3 regions of the Diaphorobacter sp. ED-3 genome follow, and region 3 is predicted to be linked to each of the others. Evidence: predicted binding sites of a transcription regulator. Region 3 holds the regulator's gene; each other region holds the start of a gene.
The links. Region 3 encodes HrcA, which represses chaperone genes, less so after heat shock. Its sites were predicted from a motif close to TTAGCACTCNNNNNNNNNGAGTGCTAA; they were not measured.

Region 1 (5,361 bases), 170 kb from region 3:
TCGCCATCGATCCCCAGAACGACTTCTGCGATCTGCCCGCCGCGTGGCACTCGCGCGATCCCCATGGCGGCGCGGTAACCGTCCCGGCGCTGCCCGTTCCCGGCGCGCATGCGGACATGCAGCGCCTGGCAGCGTTCATCCGCGCGCAGGGGGCAGGTATCGACCACATCACTGTCACCCTCGACTCGCACCAGCGGTACGACGTGGCGCACCCCGCCTACTGGCAGCGCAGCGACGGGGGCGCGGTGGCGCCCTTCACCGCCATCACCGCTGCGCAGGTCCGCGCGGGTGCGTTTGCGCCGCGTGACCCTGCCGCGCTGGCGCGCACACTGGACTACCTGGACACGTTGGAAACCCAGGGCCGTTACACCCTCATGGTCTGGCCCGTGCATTGCGAAATCGGCAGCTGGGGCCATGGCGTGCATACCGACGTGCTGGCCGCGTGCAGCGACTGGCAGGCGCATCGCGTGCGCGCCGTGCAGTCCGTCTTCAAGGGCATGAGCCCCTGGACCGAGCACTACAGCGCCGTGCAGGCCGAAGTACCCGACGCGGCCGACCCGCACACCGCCCTGAACACCCATCTGCTGGACCAATTGGCCAGCGCAGACCTGCTGCTCATCGCAGGCGAGGCCAGCAGCCACTGCGTGCGCGCCACCACCGAGCACATCATCCAGCACCTGGCCCGCCTGCACCCCGGGTGGAGCCCGCGGCGCCTGGTGCTGCTTACCGATTGCATGAGCCCCGTGGCCGGCTTCGAGGCGCAGCATGAGGCCTTCCTGGAGGCGATGCACGCCCAGGGTGCACGGCTGGCGACTTCAAGCGAAATTTGCCTCTAGCGCTTATCCATCAAGCGCGAGCAGCTCACTTTTTTGAGAACACACGAATCGCCGCATGTACGACACCGCCATCCTCATCGGCCGCTTCGAGCCCGTCCACACCGGCCATCTCGCCCTGCTGCGCGAAGCGCTGGTGCAGGCGCGGCAGGTCATCGTCATCGTCGGCTCGGCCTTCCAGGCGCGCACACCCAAGAATCCGTTCACCTGGCACGAACGCGAAGCCATGCTGCGCGGTGCTCTGCCCGAGGGCGACCGCACGCGCCTCACCGTGCTGCCGGTGCGCGACTACTACAACGAGGCGGTGTGGGTGGAAGCCGTGCGCAACGCGGTGGCGCGCCACAGCCCGCCGCAGGCGCGCGTGGGGCTGGTCGGCCATTTCAAGGACGCCACGAGCAGCTACCTCAGCGCCTTTCCGGGCTGGGAATTGATACGCATGGAGCGCCAGGGCCGCATCGACGCGACCGCCATCCGCGACGCCTACTTCGGCGCCACACCCGCCACCGTGGCCCATGCGCTGCAGCCGCTGGCGCCCATGCTGCCGCCCGCCACGCAAGCGCTGTTGGAGCAATTCGCCCACACGCCGCACTTCGCCACACTGCAGCAGGAATGGCAGATGCTGCGCGGTTACCGCGCCGCCTGGGCAACGGCGCCCTACCCGCCCGTGTTCGTGACCGTGGACGCGGTACTGCGCTGCCAGGACCACGTGCTACTCATCCGCCGCGCCCACGCACCAGGGCGTGGCCTGCTGGCGGTGCCCGGCGGCTTCATCGAACAACGCGAGACGCTGTGGCAGTCCTGCCTGCGTGAACTGGCAGAGGAAACGAATTGCGCCCTGCCCGAGGCCACGCTGCGCGCGGCGCTGCGCAGTGTGACGGTGTTCGACCACCCCGACCGCAGCCAACGCGGCCGCACCATCACCCACGCGCACTACTTCGACCTGCAGGACGCTCCGCTGCCCCCGGTGCAGGCGGCTGACGACGCGGCGCATGCCGAGTGGGTGGCCATCGACCGGCTCGCGGGCATGGAAGAAGCGTTCTTTGAAGACCACTTCCACATGCTGGACCACTTCTTGCGCCTCACAGTCCACTGAGGCGGACGGAGAAGTGCGGCTGCCCTCCGCAGTCCAGCACCTTGATCGCAGGCCCTGCCGACACTGCGGCCTTGAAACTGTCACGAATGCCTCTATCATTAGCACTCGAAACAGACGAGTGCTAACAACACCGCTGTGTCAGTTCCCTGCGCCCGCGTTGAGGGCGCGTTGTTTGATGTCGCAATCCTTTTTGTTATCAGGAGAGATGCAATGAATCTTCGCCCCCTGCACGATCGCGTGATCGTCAAACGTATCGAAAGCGAAACCACGACCGCCTCGGGCATCGTGATCCCCGACAACGCTGCGGAAAAGCCCGATCAAGGCGAAGTGCTGGCCGTTGGCCCTGGCAAGAAGAACGACAAGGGCGAGCTGATCGCCCTGAACGTGAAGGTCGGCGACCGCGTGCTGTTCGGCAAATACAGCGGCCAGACCGTGAAGGTCAATGGCGACGAGCTGCTGGTGATGAAGGAAGACGACCTGTTCGCGGTCGTCGAGAAGTAATCCCTTCTGGTCAACTCATTTTTCATAGCTGCCTGCGCTTGATAGACCAGCGTTGGCAGCCCATTTGATTCAAATTTGTAGGAGCCAAAAATGGCAGCAAAAGACGTAGTGTTCGGCGGCGAAGCCCGCGCTCGCATGGTTGAAGGCGTGAACATCCTGGCCAACGCGGTCAAGGTGACCCTGGGCCCCAAGGGCCGCAACGTGGTGCTGGAGCGCTCGTTCGGCGCCCCCACGGTGACCAAGGACGGCGTGTCCGTGGCCAAGGAAATCGAACTGAAAGACAAGCTGCAGAACATGGGCGCGCAGCTCGTGAAGGAAGTGGCTTCCAAGACCAACGACATCGCTGGTGACGGCACCACCACCGCTACCGTGCTGGCCCAGGCCATCGTGCGCGAAGGCTCCAAGTACGTGGCCGCCGGCCTGAACCCCATGGACCTCAAGCGCGGCATCGACAAGGCCGTGGCGGCCCTGGTGGAAGAGCTGAAGAAAGCCTCCAAGGCCACGACCACCTCCAAGGAAATCGCCCAGGTGGGTTCGATCTCCGCCAACTCCGACGAGTCCGTGGGCAAGATCATTGCCGACGCCATGGACAAGGTGGGCAAGGAAGGCGTGATCACCGTGGAAGACGGCAAGTCGCTGGAAAACGAGCTGGAAGTCGTGGAAGGCATGCAGTTCGACCGCGGCTACCTGTCGCCCTACTTCATCAACAACCCCGAGAAGCAGTCCGCGATCCTGGACAACCCCTTCGTGCTGCTGTTCGACAAGAAGATCAGCAACATCCGTGACCTGCTGCCCACGCTGGAGCAAGTGGCCAAGGCTGGCCGTCCTCTGCTGATCATTGCTGAAGATGTCGAAGGCGAAGCCCTGGCAACGCTGGTGGTGAACACCATCCGCGGCATCCTGAAGGTCGTGGCCGTGAAGGCGCCCGGCTTCGGCGACCGCCGCAAGGCCATGCTGGAAGACATCGCCATCCTGACGGGCGGCAAGGTGATCGCCGAGGAAGTGGGCCTGACGCTGGAGAAGGTGACGCTGGCCGACCTGGGCCAGGCCAAGCGCATCGAAGTGGGCAAGGAAAACACCACCATCATCGACGGTGCTGGTGCCGCTGCCGACATCGAAGCCCGCGTGAAGCAGATCCGCATCCAGATCGAGGAAGCCACCAGCGACTACGACCGTGAGAAGCTGCAAGAGCGCGTGGCCAAGCTGGCCGGCGGCGTGGCCGTGATCAAGGTGGGCGCTGCCACCGAAGTCGAGATGAAGGAAAAGAAGGCCCGCGTGGAAGACGCCCTGCACGCTACCCGCGCTGCCGTGGAAGAAGGCATTGTGGCCGGTGGCGGCGTGGCCCTGCTGCGCGCCAAGCAAGCCGTGGGCGACAAGGTCAAGGGTGACAACGTCGACCAGGATGCCGGTATCAAGCTGGTGCTCAAGGCTGTGGAAGCTCCGCTGCGCGAAATCGTGGCCAACGCTGGTGGCGAGCCCTCGGTGGTGGTGAACGAAGTGCTCAACGGCAAGGGCAACTACGGCTTCAACGCAGCCAACGACACCTACGGCGACATGCTGGAAATGGGCATTCTGGACCCCACCAAGGTGACCCGCACGGCCCTGCAGAACGCCGCTTCCGTGGCCTCGCTGCTGCTGACGACCGAAGCCATGGTGGCCGAGGCTCCGAAGGACGAGTCCGCAGCCCCCGCCATGCCCGGCGGCATGGGTGACATGGGCATGTAATTGCCAGGACCCTGTCTGCGCCCTGAAGGCGCAGGCAGCACCCAGCCCGCAAGCAGTGCTTGCGGGTTTTTTTTCGCCTGCGTGTGTGGCGGGTGACCTTCCGCGGCGCACCGCGCGCGGATCTGGCCTGCCGTCCCCCAATACCCCTACGCAAAAGCAAGCTTTGCGCTCCTCGCATAATTGTATTTATGTGTAAATATTAGTAATTCATTGCTAGCGGTTCACTCTGGCCGTACCGCCATCGCACGGCCCTTCGCAGGAGCCTCCGCCATGCACACGACCCCTCGCCGTCTCTTTCCCTGCATCCTCTCCCGCGACCCCTACCGGCGTGTGCGCGTCGGCATGGCGCTGCTCGCGCTGCTGCTGATGAGCTCCAGCGCCCTGGTAATGCTGTTTCTGCACCACCCCAGCGCAAACCACCACCTGGACGCTGTGCGGTGGTGGGCGGCACTTTCGGTGGGGGGGCTCGCAGTCATCACGCTGCTGATCCGCACCGGCTGGTCCGAGCGGCTGCGCGATCCGTCCCTGACCCTGGTTCAAATGGCGTGGACCATTACCAGCGGCGCCGTGGCCTACGTGCTGGCAGGGGAAGGCCGAGGCGTGGTGCCCTCCGTGCTGGCCATGATCCTGTTCTTCGGTGCACTGGGCCTGCCGCCGCGCCAGGTCGTAGGCATCGGGCTCTACGCGATGGCGGCGTTCTCGGTGTCGGTGGTCGTCTCGCCGCGTTTCTACGCACCACGACGTTCGACGTCATGGATGGCGCCTACGCAGCCATGATCCTGATCGTGCTGGCCGGGTGCATGGTGGTGAACCTGCGCGTGCAGCAGATGCGCCAGCGCCTGGACCGGCAACGTGAGGCGCTGGCCGAAGCCCTCGCGGAAAACCGGGCGCTGGCCATGCGCGACGAGCTCACGGGCCTGTACAACCGCCGCGCCATGGTCGAGCTGATCCAGCTGGAGTGCCGGCGGCGCCGTCGCGGGCAGGGCACGTTGTTGTTCGCCATGATCGATGTGGACCATTTCAAGCGCGTCAACGACCACCACGGCCACGCCATGGGCGACCATGTGCTGCGGGTGTTCGCCGACGCCCTGCGCGCCAATGTGCGCGAAACCGATGTGCTGGCGCGCTGGGGCGGCGACGAGTTCCTGCTGCTGCTCAGCGACATCGAACCACGCAGCGCCCAGACCCTGCTGGAGCGCACGCGCGAAG
Region 2 (5,361 bases), 1.8 Mb from region 3:
CGGTGTAGTCGCGGCTGGTGAAGGCGTTCTCCTGCCCGCCCAGCGCCGCCACGCGGCGCGAGAACTCGCCCGGCGGCACGGCCTTCGAGCCCTTGAACATCATGTGCTCCAGCACATGCGCCACGCCCGAGGTGCCGTCCACCTCGTCCATGGCGCCTACGCGCAACCAGACCATGTGCACCGCCGTGGGCGCGCGCCGGTCGGGCTGCACGATGAGCTGCATGCCGTTCTTCAGGGTGAATTGCTGCGCACCGCTGGCCGTGGTGGCCTGGGCGTGCGCCGCCGCGGCAGACGCAGCAGGTTGGGATACATGCGCCGGGTTTTGCGCCCAGGCGTGCAGACAGGCCAGCAGGCCCACAAGGGTGATAGCGCGTTTCATAGAATGGCTGCGATTCTAAGAACCCGCCAATGTTCAGTTTTTTCAAGAAAAAATCGCCCGCCCCCGCCGAACCCGCCCTTGCACCCGAGGACGTGGCCAGCCCTGCGGCGCCGCCCGCGGCCGACGCCCCCGCCAGTGGCGGAGCATTCGGCTGGCTGCGCAAGCCCTTTGGCGCAGGCGCCACCAGCGTGGCGGAGCCGGCTGCCCCTTCGGCCGGCGCCCCCGCAGCCATCGACGTGCCCCTTGCCGTCCCCGAGCCCACCCCGAAGCCCGGGGGCGCACGCCAGGGCTGGATGGACCGGCTGAAATCCGGCCTGCGCAAGACCGGCAGCAGCATCGCGACCGTCTTCACGGGCACGCAGATCAACGACGCGCTGTACGACGAACTGGAGGAAGCCCTGCTCATGGCCGACACCGGGGTGAAAGCCACACAGCACCTGCTGGAGGACCTCAAGCGCCGCGTGAAAGAGACCAAGACCACCGAGCCTGCTGCCGTAAAGGGACTGCTGGCCGATGCGCTGGCCGACCTGCTGCGGCCGCTGGAAAAGCCGCTGGTGATCGGCGAGCACACACCCACCGTGATCATGGTGGCCGGCGTGAACGGCGCAGGCAAGACCACCTCCATCGGCAAGCTCACCAAGCACCTGGCCGACCATGGCGAGAGCGTGCTGCTGGCCGCCGCCGATACCTTCCGCGCCGCGGCGCGCGAGCAGTTGGGTGTCTGGGCCACGCGCAACACGGTGGAGATCGTCAGCCAGGAAGGGGGCGACCCTGCCGCCGTGAGCTTTGACGCCGTTACCGCCGGCCGCGCGCGCGGCAAAGATGTGGTGCTGGTGGACACCGCCGGCCGCCTGCCTACGCAGCTGCACCTGATGGAAGAGCTGAAGAAGATCCGCCGCGTGGTCACCAAGGCCGATGCCAGCGCCCCGCACGAGGTGCTACTGGTGATCGACGGCAACACCGGCCAGAACGCCCTGGCGCAGGTGCGCGCGTTCGACGACGCGCTTCAACTCACCGGCCTGATCGTCACCAAACTGGACGGCACGGCCAAGGGCGGCGTGCTGGCCGCCATCGCGCAGGAGCGGCCCGTGCCCGTGTACTTCATTGGCGTGGGCGAGAAAGTGGAAGACCTGGAGACCTTCAGCGCACGCGAATTCGCCCAGGCCCTGCTGACCTGAGATAGTTACCCCCTGTGGGCGGATGCAGGCGGCATCCGCCAGCCATTGCTTCAACGCGGCGCTTGAGCAGGCCCGGCTATCGAGGCCGGGTCCACCTGCTGCGCCACCCACAGCACATAGTCCTGCTCTGCCTGCACGGCGTGGGTGAGCAGTTGCGGCACTTCGTAGGGGTGCTGGGCACGCAGCCAGTCCCGCAAGGCGGGCGCGGCAGACAACAGCGTCTTGCACACCAGCCGCCACTCTGCTTCCGCCTGCTGCACCCCCTGCCAGACATAGTGCGAGGTGATGGCCTCCACCTGCACGCAGGCGGCCAGGCGCGCCTGGACAGCGCCCCTGGCCAGTCGGTGTGCGGCGGCGGCGTCGCCCACGGTGGTGGTCACAACGGCGATCTGGGCGTCTGGGGAAGATGTCATGATCGAAGTCTGGCACAAGGCGTAACTGCACAACGGCCCTTGACGCGCGGGGAAGCAGCCGCACCTGCGTTTTAAGGGCCGTCGTTGCGCCTCTTGGTGGTTATTTCCTACATCCGTAGGGGAACTATGCCTTTAGCACTCTATCCAATGGAGTGCTAATATGATTTGCATGGAAGAAAGGACTACCGATATGGCACTCCAGACTGCAACCTCCGTGACGACCCTCTCGCCCGCGAACCCGTGGGCGCTGGTTCCCCCGCTGGGCAACCTGGACGCCTATATCTCCGCCGTCAACCGCCTTCCCCTGCTCACGCAGGAGGAGGAGCAGCGCTACGCGCGCCAGCTCAAGGATGACAACAATGTCGAGGCTGCCGGCCGCCTGGTGCTGTCGCACCTGCGCCTGGTCGTGTCCATCTCGCGCCAGTACCTGGGCTACGGCCTGCCGCATGGCGACCTCATTCAGGAAGGCAACGTGGGCCTGATGAAGGCCGTCAAGCGCTTTGACCCTGACCAGGGCGTTCGCCTGGTGAGCTACGCCATGCATTGGATCAAGGCCGAGATCCACGAGTACATCCTGAAGAACTGGCGCATGGTCAAAGTAGCAACGACCAAGGCGCAGCGCAAGCTGTTCTTCAACCTGCGCTCCATGAAGCAGGGCTTCAAGGCCGACGCGCTGGACGCCGACACGCACCGCGAAACCTTATCCGACCACGAGATCGACCTGGTGGCCGAGCAGCTCAACGTGAAGCGCGAGGAAGTCATCGAGATGGAAACGCGCCTGTCCGGTGGCGACGTGCTGCTGGACCCCGCTCCCAGCGACGACGGGGAGCAGGCCTTTGGCCCCATCGCCTACCTCGCCGACGCGGGCCATGAGCCCACCGCCATGATCGAGGCGCGCCAGCGTGACGCGCTGGCCACGGACGGTATTGCCACCGCCCTGGACAGCCTGGACGCACGCAGCCGCCGCATCGTGGAGCAGCGCTGGCTGCAGGTGAACGACGATGGCTCGGGCGGCATGACACTGCACGAGTTGGCGGCCGAGTATGGCGTGAGCGCGGAGCGCATCCGCCAGATCGAGGTGGCCGCCATGAAAAAGATGAAGAAGGCGCTGGCCGAATACGCCTGAGCCGTCGCCCAGCAGCCCGGATCGCGGGCAGATAATCCAGGCGCGCAGCCCTCACCGGCTACGCGCCTTTTTCTTTGCCGGCGGGGCTGCACCTGGCTGCCCGGCCCAGACTGGAGATCGCCACCCATGTTCCCCCACCCCCTCGCCCGCCGCGGCCTGCTGGCACTGGCCCTGGCTTCGGCCTGCGGCGCCGCCGTGGCCCAGAAGGATGCCGCGCCCGCCACCCCCGGCTGGCCCGCCAAGCCCCTGCGCATCATCGTGGGCTTCCCACCGGGTTCTTCGCCCGACCTGACGGCGCGCACCTTCTCCGAGCCACTGTCCCAGGCCCTGGGCCAACCCGTGGTCGTGGAAAACAAGGTGGGTGCGGGCGGCAACATCGGCGCCGATGCGGTCGCCAAGGCGCAGGACGGCCACACCATCGGCCTGTTCATCAACGGCAACCTGACGATCGCCAAGCTGCTCAACGCGCACGTGCCCTACGACCCCGTGAAGGATTTCGCGCCGCTGTCGCTGATCGGCGTATCGCCCCTGGTCCTGACCGCTCCCGTGAACCAGCCCGACGTGCCCGCGGGCGCCGACGCACGCGCCTTCCTGCAGGCCGCGCGCACCGCGGGCGACCGCTGGAGCTACGGCACCCCCGGCGTGGGCACCGTAGGCCACCTGGGCACCGAGCTGCTCAAGGCGCGCACCGGCATTGCACCGGTGCACGTACCGTACCCCGGCTACCCGCAGGTGGCCACCGCCATGCTGGGTGGCCAGTTGCAAATGGCGCTGCTGCCGCCCGCGCTCGCGCAGGCCCAGGCACGGGCGGGCAAGCTGCGCCTGATCGGCGTGACCTCCGCGGGCCGCAGCACGCTGGCGCCCGAGGTGCCCAGCCTGGCGGAGGCCGGCGTGCGCGATTTCCAGCTGGAGATCTGGAACGCCTTTGCCGCACCCGCGTCCATGCCCGCCCCGGTGCGCGCACGGCTGTCCCGCGTGATCGGCGAGATCGCCCGCAGCCCCGAAGTGCGCGCCAAGCTGTTCCAGCAGGGCTGGCAGGCCATTGGCTCGTCGGCCGAGGGGCTGGCCAACCGGATCCAGGCCGACACGGCCACCATGAGCCGCGTCATCCGCGAACAGGGCATCCGCGCCGAGTGACCGCGCACCGCCGCAGCGCGGCGGCCACGCCGGTAAGGCCGGCCGGGGGCGCGGCCTGCGGCGCGCAGTGCAAGCACTTGGTCCCAAACGTTGACCTAGGTCACGGGGCAGGACGGCCCCGCCTTGCACACTCTCCGCCAATCCCCAGCACTCCGAGGCCGCTGACCGGCCCTCTACGAGGCGCTACGGTATTCATAGCTTCCACCGCTTGCCAGACAAGCGCTGAAGCCCATTTTGGCTTGTACTCATGACCGACCATCCGTCCTCCGGCGGCCATACCTGCAACGACTGCGCCTGCCAGCAGCAGTGCCTGCTGGGCCGCCTGGACCCGCAAACGCGCGCGGGCTGGCGCGGGCACCTGACGGAGCGGCGCTTTCGCAAGGGCGAGATGCTGCAGCGCCAGGGCGAGAGCATCCACAGTGTGCAGGTGGTCAAGATCGGTACGCTGCTGGTGCAACGCCGCGGCGACGATGGAGTGGAGCACCCCGTAGGCATGGCGGGCTGCTGCGAGGCCCTGGGCGCCCCCGCGCTGCTGCAGCAGCCGGCGGACCTGTCCTACGTGGCGGTCACGCCGGGGCGCGTCTGCCAACTGGACCTGGCGCCCCTGCTGGGGGCCGGTCGCCAGTTCCAAGGCGAATTCCTGCTGGAACTGGCGCGCGAACAACTGAACGCCAACGCGCGCCTGTCCGACTGGGGCCGCATCGCCCGCATCCGCGGCGTGGTGGGCCAACTGGCGGGCGCGCTGCTGCAACTGGCCGAGCTGCAGCGCAGCACGCTGGTGCGCCTGCCCAGCCATACGGTGCTGGCTGCCCTGCTCGCCACCACGCGCGAGTCCGTGGCGCGCGCCCTGGCGCTGCTGGCGCAGGAGCAAGGCGTGCTGCGGCGCGACCGCTGGCACTGCGAGATCCAGCGCGCGCCGCTGCTGGCGCTCACGCGCGGCGGCCGCCGCTCGGCGGCCAACCTGTACCAGGCGCGTGCGGCTGCGCGCACCACCCCTGCGGCGCAAGCGCCGGTGCACGCCGCGCTGTAAGCCAGCGTCGCTGCCGGCACCTCAGCCCAGCGCACCTTCCGCCGCCACGTCGGCACCGGCCGCGTACAGCAGCGCCACGTCGTCGGGAGCCAGCGCCT
Region 3 (5,361 bases):
CTGCTGACGCAGGTAGTCGATGACCGGCGCGTCCTTGCCCGTGAGGGCGCGCAAGAGCGGCTCGTAGTGGGGATTGGGCAGCATGCGCACGTCGAACACATAGTCGGCGTCCATGGAGATGCCGCGCTTGAACGCAAACGACTGGAACACCAGGGTCAGCCGACTCGGCGGCACCGACAGCAGGTCCTTCACATAGCTCAGCAATTGCGCGGACCGCAGGGTGCTGGTGTCGATGACGTGTGCCTGCTCGCGCAGCGGGGCCAGTAGCTCGCGCTCCAACCGCATGGTGTGCAAAAGCGGGCGCGGACCTTCGCGCATCTCGGCCTGGGACAGAGGGTGGCGGCGCCGGGTTTCTGAAAAACGCCGCACCAGCACGTCGTCGGTAGCGTCCAGGAACAGTTGGCGCACCTGCACGCCCTGCTCGCGCAGGCCGGCCAACTGCTGCGGCACCAAGGGCAGGGCGGTGGCGCTGCGCACGTCCATGGCCACGGCAACGCGGTGGCCGTGGTGCGCGTGCTCCAGCTCCACGAAGGAGGTCAAAAGTTCCGGCGGCAGGTTGTCCACGCAGTAGTAGCCCGCGTCTTCGAGCGCATGCAGCGCGACGGACTTGCCCGAGCCGGACATACCGGTGATGACGACGACTTCCAGGTCCATGGCTCAGGGTGTGGGTTTGGCGGCGCCCTGCAGCATCTCGCGTGCATGCGCCAGGGTGGTAGGGGACAGACGCTCGCCGCCCAGCATGCGCGCAATCTCGGCCACGCGCGCCTCCTCGTTGGCGGCGGCCACGCTGCTGGTGGTGCCCTCGGCGTGCTTGTGTTTGGCCACCACAAGGTGATGGTCCGCGCACGCGGCCACCTGGGGCAGGTGGGTGACGGCCAGTACCTGCCGGGCCGTCCCGAGCTGCTGCATCAGACGGCCCACGGTCTGCGCCACGGCGCCGCCCACGCCCGAGTCCACCTCGTCAAAGATCAACGTGGGCGCCTCGCCCAGCTCGCTGGTGGTGACCGAGATCGCCAGCGCCATGCGCGACAGCTCGCCCCCCGATGCCACCTTGCCGATGGGCCGCGGCGTCATGCCCGGGTGGCTGCTGACCAGGAAAGCCACCTGGTCGATGCCGTGCGGCCCAGGCTCGGCCTTGTCCAGTTGCACCTCGAAGCGCCCGCCCGCCATGCCCAGGCCCTGCATGGCGCGGGTGATGGCCTGCGCCAGTTGCGGCGCAGCCTTGGCGCGCTTTTGCGACAGGGCGCGTGCGGCCTTCTGGTAAGCGGCGCCATGGGCTTGCTCGGCAGCCTGCAATGCGGCCAGGTCAGTGGCGCTGTCCAAACGGTGCAGCGTGTCCTTCCAGTCTTGCAGCAGCGCGGGTAGTTCGGGTGGGGTGCGCTTGTAGCGGCGCGCGAGCTGCATCCACTGCGATACGCGGGCGTCCAGCTGCTGCAGCCGATCCGGGTCGGGCTCGGCGTGGCGCAGGTAGCTTTGCAGAGAGTGCGCCACATCGCCCGCCTGGGCGATGCAGGAGGTCAGCACCTCATTCATGGTGCGAAACGACGGGTCCACATGCTCGTAGTCCTGCAGCAGGTGCTGTGCCTGCGCCAGGGCCCGCAGCGCGCCGCCCGCGTCTTCGTCCTCCAGCACACTCAGGGCGGCCTGGGCGTTGTCCAGCAGCGACTGGGCGTTGGACAGTCGCGCATGCTCGGCATTGAGTTCCTCCCATTCGCCATCGCGCGGCGCCAGCTTGTCCACTTCGCCGATCTGCCACTGCAGGCGCTCGCGTTCCTGTTGCAGCGTGTCCTGGGCAGCGCGGGCGTGGGTCAGCGCCTGCTGCGCGTCGCGCCAACTCGTCCACAGCGCGGCCAAGGGTTGCACCTGCGCGCCAGCATAGGCGTCCAGCAGGCCGCGCACGGCGTCGGGCCGCGTCAGGCTCTGCCAGGCGTGCTGCCCATGAATGTCCAGCAGATGCTCGCCCACGGCACGCATCTGCGCTGCCGTGGCGGGGATGCCGTTGATCCAGGCGCGGCTCTTGCCTTGCACATCGACGGTGCGGCGCAGCAGCAGCGTGTCGTCGCGCGGAAAGCCCGCCTCGTCCAGCCAGGCTGCCAGCGCGATGGTGCCACCGTCGAATTCGGCGCAGACGTCGGTGCGCTGCGCGCCTTCGCGGATCACACCGGAGTCGGCACGCGCGCCCAGCACCAGTTGCAACGCGTCGATCAGGATGGACTTGCCGGCACCGGTTTCACCGGTGAGCACGGTGAAGCCGGCATGCAGGTCCAGCTCGAGCGATCGCACGATCACGAAATCGCTCAGGGCGATCCGCCTCAGGGCCATGGTCAGGAACCTCCCTCGTACCAACCCAGCTTCTTGCGCAGGGTGGCAAAGTAACTCCAGCCGCGCGGGTGCAGAAAGCACACCCGGTGCGCGGAACGGCGCACCAGTATGCGGTCGCCATGTTGCAGCGATGCGAGCGACTGCATGTCGAAGTTGGCGCTGATGTCGCGCCCGCCCGCCACCTCAATGGCCACCTCGGTCGCGTCGGAAAGCACGATCGGCCGGTTGGACAGGGTGTGCGGCGCGATCGGCACCAGCACCCAGCCGGGGATCGATGGGTGCAGCATGGGGCCGCCTGCAGACAGGGCATACGCCGTGGAGCCGGTGGGCGACGCGACGATCAGGCCGTCTGCGCGCTGGTTGGAAACGAATACGCCGTCCACCTCCACGCGCAGCTCCACCATGCCGGAGGTGGAGCCGCGGTTGACCACGACGTCGTTGAGGGCCAGCGCCTCGAACACGCACTCGCCACCGCGCATCACGCAAGCCTGCATCAACGGGCGCACGTCTTCTTCGTAGTCTCCGTGCAGGATGGGCGTGAGCGCGTCCTGGTAGCCCTCCAGCGGAATGTCGGTAATGAAGCCCAGCCGCCCCTGGTTGATGCCCACCAGCGGCGTGCCGTAGCCGGCCAGCCGCCTGCCCACGCCCAGCATGGTGCCGTCGCCGCCCACGACCAGGCACAGGTCGCATTGCCGGCCGATCCCCTCCACATCCAGCGTGTGGTATTGCGTGAGGCCCGTGTGGGCGGCGGTTTCGGCCTCCAGCGTCAACTCGCAGTCCTGCTGGGTGACGAACTGGGCAATGCTCTCGATGATCTGCCGTGCGCTGTCGGACGCTGAAACGGCGCCAGGCCCCGGGTATTTGCCTATGACTGCAACGCGGCGGAAGATGGGCTTCATGCAGAAATTACATCATTAAAATGATTCAATGCTTGATGACCGCTCCAAGTTGTTACTCAAGGCCTTGGTGGAACGCTACATAGCCGAGGGGCAGCCAGTCGGCTCCAGAACCTTGTCGCGGGCATCAGGGCTTGAATTGTCGCCCGCCACCATACGCAATGTGATGGCAGACCTGGAGGACCTGGGGCTTATTGCCAGCCCCCACACCTCCGCGGGCCGCGTGCCCACCGCCAAGGGCTATCGCCTGTTCGTCGACACCATGCTCACCGTGCAGCAGGAGCAGTTGCCGACAGTCCAGCTCATGCCCGAGCAGCCGCAGAAGGTGATCGCCAACGCCGCCCACCTGTTGTCGAGCCTGTCGCAGTTCGTGGGTGTGGTGATGGCGCCGCGGCGCGCCTCGGTGTTTCGCCACATCGAATTCCTGCGGCTGTCCGAGAAGCGCTTTTTGGTGATCATCGTCTCGCCCGACGGTGATGTGCAGAACCGCGTGACCTTTACCGAGGTCGATTACTCCCAGTCGCAACTGGTGGAGGCCGCCAACTTCCTCAACGCCAACTACGCGGGCCTCACCATGGAGCAGGTGCGCGAGCGCCTGAAGCTGGAGGTGGACAAGCTGCGCGGAGAAATCGCGGCGCTGATGCAGGCCGCGGTGAGCGTGGGCTCGGAGGCCATGTCCGGGTCGCAGGACGAGGTGGTGTTCTCGGGCGAGCGCAACCTGCTGTCCGTGAGCGATTTTTCCAGCGACATGAGCCACTTGCGCCGTGCGTTCGACCTGTTCGAACAAAAGACGCAGATCCTGCGCCTGCTGGACATTTCCAGCCGGGCAGAAGGGGTGCGCATCTTCATTGGCGGAGAGAGCCAGGTGGTGCCATTTGAAGAGCTGTCCGTGGTGAGTGCACCCTATGAGGTCGACGGTCAGGTGGTGGGCACCCTGGGCGTGATCGGCCCCACGCGCATGCCCTATGACCGCATGATCCAGATCGTGGACATCACCTCCAAGCTGGTCTCCAACGCCCTGAGTCACCGAAAGTAGCCCCTACAATACGCGCCGCTGCGCCGCCTACGAGGCAGGGCAGCGCACCCCTTGGGGCGTTAGCTCAGTTGGTTAGAGCAGAGGACTCATAATCCTTTGGTCGTTGGTTCAAGTCCAACACGCCCTACCAAAATGTTGAATTGAATCAGGCACTTACTGCGGAAGCGCGGTAGGTGCCTTTTTCTTTGCTTCATTGGCAAATTTTTTGGCGCTGTTCGCGTTACGTATTGATTTCGTCCATACTGTTGACCAGCAAGGGAGGCAGTGATGCGACTCGACCACTTCCAGCGCGTTCTAGGCAAGATAGGAAACATGACCCTTGACCAGCTCAAAGAGTTGGCTCAGGCCATTGAACAACGACAAGCGGCCCTGGAGTCCTTCCGTGCGCTGGACGAGGCTCGCGGCCTCGTATGCTGCCGCCACTGCGGCAGTCTCTCGGTCGTCAAAAACGGTCGAGCTCATGGGTTACAGCGGTATCTCTGCCGCGATTGCAACCGCACATCCGGCGTAACAACGAATACGCCCTTGGCTCGCCTGCGTCGCAAGGAACGGCTGGCCGCTAATGCCGCCTGCATGGCGTCTGGAATGACGGTTCGCGATACCGCTGCCGACACCGGTGTGGCGGTCTCCACCGCCTTCCGGTGGCGCCATCGCTTCCTTACTGCCGTCGTTCCGCAGCAGCCCAAGGCTCTGGAGGGCTTATTGGAGGTGGACGAGACCTACTTTTTGCACTCCCGCAAAGGCGAGCGGAATCTACCGCGCGAAGCCCGCAAGCGCGGGGGCAAAGCATCAAAGCGGGGACTCTCCAAGGAGCAGGTTCCCGTCCTCATAGCCCGGGCCCGTGGCCAGCAGCACACAGCTGACCGGGTTATGCCTGCCATGAACGGCAAAGAACTGGTGGCCACGCTCCGACCGCTGGTGCGTCCTGACACCGTAGTGTGTTCCGACGGTAACTCGGCCTATTACGCGCTGCCGCGCGAACTGGGCGTCACGCTGAAGATGTTCAGCGCGTCCAAGCATGGCTCACCACAGAACCCCTCATTCCACGTCCAGACTGTCAACGGCTATCACTCACGCCTCAAGGGCTGGCTGAATTGCGAGTTGCGT

Region 1: PCQ86_RS04345 (co-chaperone GroES) is a predicted target of HrcA. The motif match lies at 2,025-2,051, and genes of this name have one in related genera.
Region 2: rpoH (RNA polymerase sigma factor RpoH) is a predicted target of HrcA. The motif match lies at 2,103-2,129, and genes of this name have one in related genera.

What each region holds. Positions count from the first base shown of each region.
Region 1 covers NZ_CP115182.1:889,931-895,291, reverse strand. Annotated here, with positions in the region: gene PCQ86_RS04355 (cysteine hydrolase) at 1-836, shown strand, start outside; gene PCQ86_RS04350 (bifunctional nicotinamide-nucleotide adenylyltransferase/Nudix hydroxylase) at 892-1,926, shown strand; gene PCQ86_RS04345 (co-chaperone GroES) at 2,137-2,427, shown strand; gene groL (chaperonin GroEL) at 2,518-4,152, shown strand; gene PCQ86_RS04335 (hypothetical protein) at 4,423-4,929, shown strand; gene PCQ86_RS04330 (GGDEF domain-containing protein) at 4,905-5,361, shown strand, end outside.
Region 2 covers NZ_CP115182.1:3,393,810-3,399,170, forward strand. Annotated here, with positions in the region: gene PCQ86_RS16475 (M16 family metallopeptidase) at 1-379, opposite strand, end outside; gene ftsY (signal recognition particle-docking protein FtsY) at 409-1,557, shown strand; gene cutA (divalent-cation tolerance protein CutA) at 1,608-1,970, opposite strand; gene rpoH (RNA polymerase sigma factor RpoH) at 2,161-3,096, shown strand; gene PCQ86_RS16495 (Bug family tripartite tricarboxylate transporter substrate binding protein) at 3,223-4,233, shown strand; gene PCQ86_RS16500 (Crp/Fnr family transcriptional regulator) at 4,481-5,263, shown strand; gene PCQ86_RS16505 (putative bifunctional diguanylate cyclase/phosphodiesterase) at 5,285-5,361, opposite strand, start outside.
Region 3 covers NZ_CP115182.1:1,064,615-1,069,975, forward strand. Annotated here, with positions in the region: gene rapZ (RNase adapter RapZ) at 1-654, opposite strand, end outside; gene recN (DNA repair protein RecN) at 658-2,322, opposite strand; gene PCQ86_RS05210 (NAD kinase) at 2,325-3,221, opposite strand; gene hrcA (heat-inducible transcriptional repressor HrcA) at 3,250-4,254, shown strand; tRNA gene PCQ86_RS05220 (tRNA-Ile) at 4,308-4,384, shown strand; gene PCQ86_RS05225 (IS1595 family transposase) at 4,522-5,361, shown strand, end outside.